DNA from 2 places in the Cellulomonas sp. NPDC055163 genome. Region 2 is predicted to be linked to the other one. Evidence: riboswitches for the same ligand, from Rfam matches in the RefSeq annotation. Region 2 holds a riboswitch; the other holds the start of a gene.
What was found. Region 2 has a riboswitch for cyclic di-GMP ahead of ACWFNE_RS07850 (BldC family transcriptional regulator). Riboswitches for the same ligand answer to the same signal wherever they lie in the genome.
Positions count from the first base shown of each region.

Region 1: linked by a shared signal. The riboswitch ahead of ACWFNE_RS01190 (hypothetical protein) and the one ahead of ACWFNE_RS07850 (BldC family transcriptional regulator) in region 2 are both predicted to bind cyclic di-GMP.

Region 1 covers NZ_JBSGSU010000001.1:263,713-266,980, reverse strand. Annotated here, with positions in the region: gene ACWFNE_RS01190 (hypothetical protein) at 1-1,761, opposite strand, end outside; cyclic di-GMP riboswitch class I at 1,810-1,884, opposite strand; gene ACWFNE_RS01185 (glycosyl hydrolase) at 2,454-3,268, shown strand, end outside.
Region 2 covers NZ_JBSGSU010000003.1:356,846-360,113, reverse strand. Annotated here, with positions in the region: gene ACWFNE_RS07860 (DUF3145 domain-containing protein) at 67-567, opposite strand; gene def (peptide deformylase) at 838-1,323, opposite strand; gene ACWFNE_RS07850 (BldC family transcriptional regulator) at 1,589-1,777, opposite strand; cyclic di-GMP riboswitch class I at 1,836-1,910, opposite strand; gene ACWFNE_RS07845 (EAL domain-containing protein) at 2,520-3,268, shown strand, end outside.

The sequences.
Region 1 (3,268 bases), on a different contig from region 2:
GCCGGCCGGCGACGTGAGGGTCGCCTTCCAGTAGTACGTCGTGCCCGGTTGGAGCCCGGCGACGGGCTGGCTCGTGGTCTTCACGTAGGAGACGGCCGGCACGGCGACCGTCGAGTCGCCCCCGAGGTACTCGAGCGTCCGCCCGTACTGGAAGCGCACGCTGCCCGCGTACCCGTGCAGGTCGACCCAGGCGTAGAGCGACGCCGAGGTGTCTGTGACGTCCTTCTGGTCGAGCGTCCCCGTCGGCGGCTCCGCCGCGGTGATCGCGACGGAGTCGGTGCTCGTGCCGCCCGCCGTGTCGGTCACCGTGAGGCGCGCGCTGCGGTCGCCCGGCCCGTACACGTGCGTGAGCGCCGCCGGCGGCGCCCCCGCGCCGCTCTCCGTGGTCCCGTCGCCGTACGCGAGCGACCAGCTCGCGAGGTGCTCGCCGGCGCCACCGCCGGCGCCCGACGAGCGGGACGCGTCGAACGTGACCGTGAGGGGCGCCGTCCCGTGCGTCGTCGACGTCTGCAGGAACGCCGACGCCCGCGTGTGCGCCGCGGGGGAGTCGGCGACGTCCGCGAACGCCTCGAGCGCGCTCTGCGTCGAGTCGACGAACCACGAGCAGCTGCCGTGGTGGTGGAAGTACAGGACCGCCGTGACCTCGGGCCACGACTCGAGGGTCGCCATCGACTCGCGCAGCCACGCGGCCTTGCGGCCGGGCACCGCGGGGTCCTCGACCGAGCCCCACTCCGCGATCACGAGCGGCTTGCCGTGCGCCTGCCCGAACGCCCGGAACGCCGACGCGGCGCGCGACATCGACGACCACGCCGCCTGCCCGTTCGACGAGCACCCGAACCAGTTGTAGGCGTCGAGCGCGACCTGGTCGACGACGTCGTCGCCGGGGTAGAGCGCGTCGGCGCTCACCGCCGCGGAGGGCGCGAAGGGCGTCGGCGTCACGATCCACGTCCACACGGCGTTGGTCACGCCCTGCGCGCGGAACACCTCGACGTAGTGGCGGAACGCGGCACGGTAGTCGGCCGGGTCGCCGAAGCCGGGGGAGTAGTCGGGCTCGTGCTGGAACGACACGTACATCGGGACGCGCAGCGCCTTGACGGCCTGGGCGTGCTGGACGATCTGCGCGTCGTGGGCGCCGCTCGCGACCGCGACCCACGAGATCTTGGTGCCGTCGATCCGCTTCGAGGACACCGAGAGCAGCGGCGTGCGGCCGCGCTGGACGGTCGTCGCCAGCGGCGTCGACGGCAGCTCGTCCCACAGGGCGTACCAGCGGTGCACGTCGAGCTTGCGCCCGATGCCGGCCTCGAACGCCGAGACGGCGGCGTCGACGCTCGCGTGGGTGCCCTTCGCGACCGACGCCCCGAACAGCAGGCCGTCGTCGGGGGTCAGGGCGTCCTCGGCCCAGTCGTTCGCGGCCCCGGGCCGGGGCGACGCGTCGGGGGTGGGCTCGGTGGACGGCCAGGGGGTGGGGCTGAGCGTCGGCTCCGGCGTCGGGCCGGGCGTCGGCTCGGCGGTGGGTCCGGGCGTGGGCAGGGCCGTCGGCGTCGGCGTCGGGCTCGGCGTCGGCGAGGGCGTGGGCGACGCCGTGGGGCTCGGCTCGACGACCTGGCGGCTGGCGGCGGCTGACGGCGCCACTGCGGCGGCCGTGAGCAGCCCCGCGAGAGCAGCGGTGGCCAGGACCGCGCGTGCGGTGCGGCGACGAGCGGCACCGGTCGCGCCGGAGCGGGTGGCGCGGGCTCGGGTGGTGGAGCTGGGCGCGGGCACGGCACGGCCCTGCCCCGGGAGGCGGCGTTGCACGGGGATCCCCTGTCGTTCGGCAGCCTGGCGGACCGCGTGGGCCCCATGGCTTTGCGTCGCTGCCTTGCGGCAGGTTTGCCTTTTCGTGGACTCGACGAGCGTACGTCCGCTGATCGTGTTAATCCAGTCCCAGAAAGCGGACCAATGCGACGCTGGTGCGCACCGGCCGTGACTGGCGTGCACCCGGGCAATTCGGATATACGACCGTGATCCGTGCAGGGTTCTTGCTCTTTCGAGTGATTCCTGTGCACCATGAGGGCCTACCGCACAGGGCTTCCGGGGGGAACCGAGTTCGGGGCCGCACGCCGGCGCCGAGGTTGGGCCGTCTGGCGCGGTCGCCGCCGCACGACCGGGCAGGGCGACCCGGCACGGAAACACCCCCACGGCCCCGGTAGCCCGCGACGACGCTGTCTCTCACCCATCGTCGCAGGTCAGCACGGTGTCACCGTGCTGGAGCAGGACACGCACAGCGACACGGACGTCGCGCTCCGGCACGGCCGGGACCCCGGGAGGGGCTCCACGGCGATGTCGAACGCGACGGCCGCACACCCGTGCGACTGCGCTCACGCCCGACGAGCACCCGTGCTCACGACCCGCACGCAGTCCGGACAGCATTCCCGGGCGCGCCGTGAAGACCATCGCCGTGGAGGCACCCGCAGATGTTTTCCGACTATCCGTTCAAGTTCACGCGCCGCCATCGCGTGCTCGCTTCTGTGATCACCGTCTCACTTCTTGCGGTCGGCGCCGTCGCGCTGCTGTCGCCGCAGGGTCAGTACGTGTGGAACGGGCCGAGCGCGACCGAGGTCGCCCTCCAGACGGAGCAGGCGCGCTCGCGCGACCTCAGCTCCCAGCTCGAGGAGATGGAGGCGAAGCTCACCGCGCCGCGCCCCCAGGCCGGTGACAAGGTCCAGCTCGCTCGCGCGGAGGACCTGAAGAAGCAGATCACCGAGCTCGAGGCGAAGCTCGAGCAGACGCAGCAGGAGCTGGGCCGCGCCGAGTCCGAGGCCGCGAAGCAGCAGGACGCCGCGAACCTCGTCAACGGCACGCTCAAGGCTACGCGCGAGCGCCAGAACGCCGCGAGCAAGGTCACCACGGCGCAGATCGCGGACCTGAAGAAGCAGCTCGGCGAGCTCAACTACAAGGTGCAGAACCCCAAGGGCTACCAGGCACCGCCGGTCACCGCGTCGATGACCAAGGCGGACATCGTCGCGGCGAGCCAGCTGTTCGGCCTCTACACGACGCAGAGCCCGTTCGACTACGGCGAGTTCAACGGCGTGCAGGCTGCCGTGAACCGCAACGCCGACGTCAGCGGCTACTTCCAGTCGTGGGACACCGACTTCCGCCCGGACGCCGTCCAGGAGGCGTGGAGCCGCGGCCAGATCCCGCTGCTCACCTGGGAGAGCCAGAGCCAGGTCGGCGCGATCTCCGCGGAGGCGCCGGAGTACTCGCTCGGCTCGATCATCAACGGCAAGCA
Region 2 (3,268 bases):
GTCGCGAGCGGGTGAGCCGGGACCGACGGGTCTGCCGTCGGGGGCGTGGCAGCCGTCGCCGGCGGTTCAGCCGACCCGGTGCAGCCAGCGCACGGGCGCGCCGGCACCGGCGTAGCGGAACGGCTCGAGCTCGTCGTCCCACGCCTGCCCGAGCGCGAGGTCGAGCTCGGCGCGCAGACGAGCCGGGTCGGCCGCGTGCACGAGGGCCGCGCGGATGCGGTCCTCGGGTACGACGACGTTGCCGTGCACGTCGGTCTGGGCGTGGAAGATGCCGAGCTCGGGCGTGTGGCTCCAGCGGGAGCCGTCGGTGCCGTGGCTCGACTCCTCGGTCACCTCGTAGCGCAGGTGGGTCCACCCGCGCAGCGCCGAGGCCAGGCGCGCGCCCGTCCCCTGGGCACCCTGCCAAGACAGCTCCGCCCGGTACATCCCCGGCGCCGCGGGCTGCGGCGTCCAGTCCAGGGACACGCGTGTGCCCAGCACGTTGCCTGCCGCCCACTCCATGTGGGGGCAGAGCGCACGTGGCGCTGAGTGCACGAAAAGTACACCGCGGGTGATCGCACCTGCCATGTCGCCCTCCTGACGGCTCGAGGTTCGTCTTCCCCAACGACCTCGTCCCGCGAACGGAGTGCACCACGGCCTCGCGGCGTGCTGGTGACAGCATGCATGATCCGGTCGCCCGGACGCCAGCGAATCCGGCCCCGCCACCCGGACGTGCACCGGCCCGCCGGGCGTTCGGTCACGGTTCGCCCCGATAGGTCGGGATCACGGACCGGGACCGCGGCGGCGACGCCGGGCCTGCCCCGGGCCCGGCGCACCCGCCCGGCGCCGCGACCGGTGTCAGAGCTGGTCGCGGATCGCGCGCATCGCCTTCTTGCGCACCGACCGCTCGAGCCGGTCGAGGTAGAGGTACCCGTCGAGGTGGTCCACCTCGTGCTGCAGGCAGCGAGCCATGAGCTCGGTCCCCTCGACGACGACCTCATGACCGTCGAGGTCCTCGCCCACGACGCGCGCGTACCAGGCGCGCTTCGTCGGGTACCAGAGGCCGGGCACCGAGAGGCATCCCTCGTCGCCGTCCTGGTAGTCCTCGGACAGCTCGACGATGCGCGGGTTGAGCACGTAGCCGATCTCGTCGTCGATGTTCCACGAGAAGGCGCGGAGCCCGACGCCGATCTGGTTGGCGGCGAGGCCGGCCCGACCTTCGTGGTCGACGGTCTCGAGCAGGTCCGTCACGAGCGAGCGCACCCGGTCGTCGACGGTCGTGATCGGGTCGCAGGGGGTGCGCAGGACCGGGTCGCCGACCGTGCGGATCTCTCTCATCGCCATGCCCACGATTGTTTCATGCGGGGCTGTCCGACTCGGGCACTCCGGCGGTCGGGGGTGGACACCGTGCGGCCCGGTGCTCCCCTCCGGCCCGCCGCCGTCCTCGCTCCCCCGCGCCCGTGCCGCCTGCACCTCCGCGGTTCACCAACAACGCCCGCGCATCGACGTGGCCCAGGTCACGTGAATGGGACGGGTGCACGACAAAAGGCCCGGGGATATTCCCCGGGCCTTTCGGCGAGAAGGCTGTGCGCGACGCGCGGCCGAGCGATCAGACGTCGGAACGCTGCTGCGGAACGCCCGTGAGGAGCTGGCGGACCTCGTTCTCGTGGAAGCGGCGGTGCCCACCGAGCGTCCGGACGGCCGAGAGCTTGCCGGCCTGCGCCCAGCGCGTGACGGTCTTCGGGTCGACCCGGAACATCGCTGCGACCTCACCCGGGGTGAGCAGAGCGCCCGGCATCGAGGTGGACTCGGAACGGTTGGGGGTGGTGATGGCCATGATGGCAACTCTCCTGTCGTTCGGTAGCTCGGCTGACCCCTGAGGCCCCGTGGCTTTGCGTCCCCACCTTGCGGCGGGTTTGCCGTTTCTCGCTGACGTCCTCAACTATGCATGAACCCGGACAACTTCGCAACAACCCCCCGAGGGTGAAACGACCCGGCCTGGGGGCCGTTCGGGTGAATCGACGCGCTTCGACGGCGCCTATAACACGGCGCGTATCGGCGCGCATCCTGACCGCAACGCGGGCCCGCGTTGGGCCGGAGCAGACGTATCCGTGACGATCTCTCGCCCTCCTGGCCGATTCGTCCTACCCTTGACCCAACGCCCAGGCGCGAGCGGGGCGGGTCGCCAGGTGACCACGGCGGGTGACGGGCGCCTCATCTTGTGCGGGTGAGGCGCCCGAACGCTGTCCGCGCACTCCCGCGCCGCAGAGACGCACGTCACGCCCGGCCGCGTCACCATCCGCTTTGTCCCCTGGCCGCGTCACCCCCCCCCGCCGCTTCCCCCCGCCGCCACCGGGACGGGTCGCCCGCCCCAGCCGCCGGCCGCGCGGTCGCCGAACGACCGGTCCCCGCGCGTCCGCACCGGGCCGCCCAAGCCCCCCGCACGGCCCCTGACCTGCGGCTCTCCGCTCAAGTCACCCCCGTACGTGCCGATGGTCCTCCCGAGGAGCCCACACGTGGCTCGCACCCGGAGGAGTCACGTGCCGCACACCTGGACCGTCCTCGCGCTCGCGCGCCACATCGGCGGGTTCTACCACGGTGAGCTGCTGGCGGGGCTGGTGCGGGAGGTCACCGCGCAGGGCGGTCGCGTCGTCGTGGCCCAGACCGCACCGGAGGAGCCCGAGCTCGACGAGACGGTCGTCGGCGAGACCGCGCTGTCCGTGGCGTGGGACGAGGCCGACGCGGTCGTCACGATCGCCCTGAGCGCGAGCGCGGCCTTCCTCGCGCGGATGCTCGAGCTCGGCAAGCCCGTCGTGCTCACGAGCCAGCGGGTCGACGGCGTCGAGGCGCCCGTCGCGCTGCCGGACAACCACGGCGGGATCCACGAGGCCGTCGAGCACCTGCGCGCGCACGGGCACAGCCGGATCGGCTTCGTCGGGGACCTGCGGCAGTACGACTACCACGAGCGTCACCTCGCGTACCGCGACGCGCTCACCACCCACGGGCTCGCCCCGAGTGACGAGCTGCTCGTCGTGGCGCGGGACTGGTCGGAGGCCGCGGGCGAGGACGCCGCCCGGGAGCTGCTCCGCCGCCCCGAGCGGCCCGACGCGGTCGTCACCGCGTCCGGGCACAACGCCATCGGACTCATCCGCGGGCTCGCCGCCGCGGGCGTGCGCGTGCCCGAGGACGTCGCGGTCCTCGCGTTCGACAACGTCGAGCACGGTGCGTACGCGACCCCGAGCCTGTCGAGCGTGCACCAGCGGTTCGACGAGGTCGGTGCGCTGGCCGG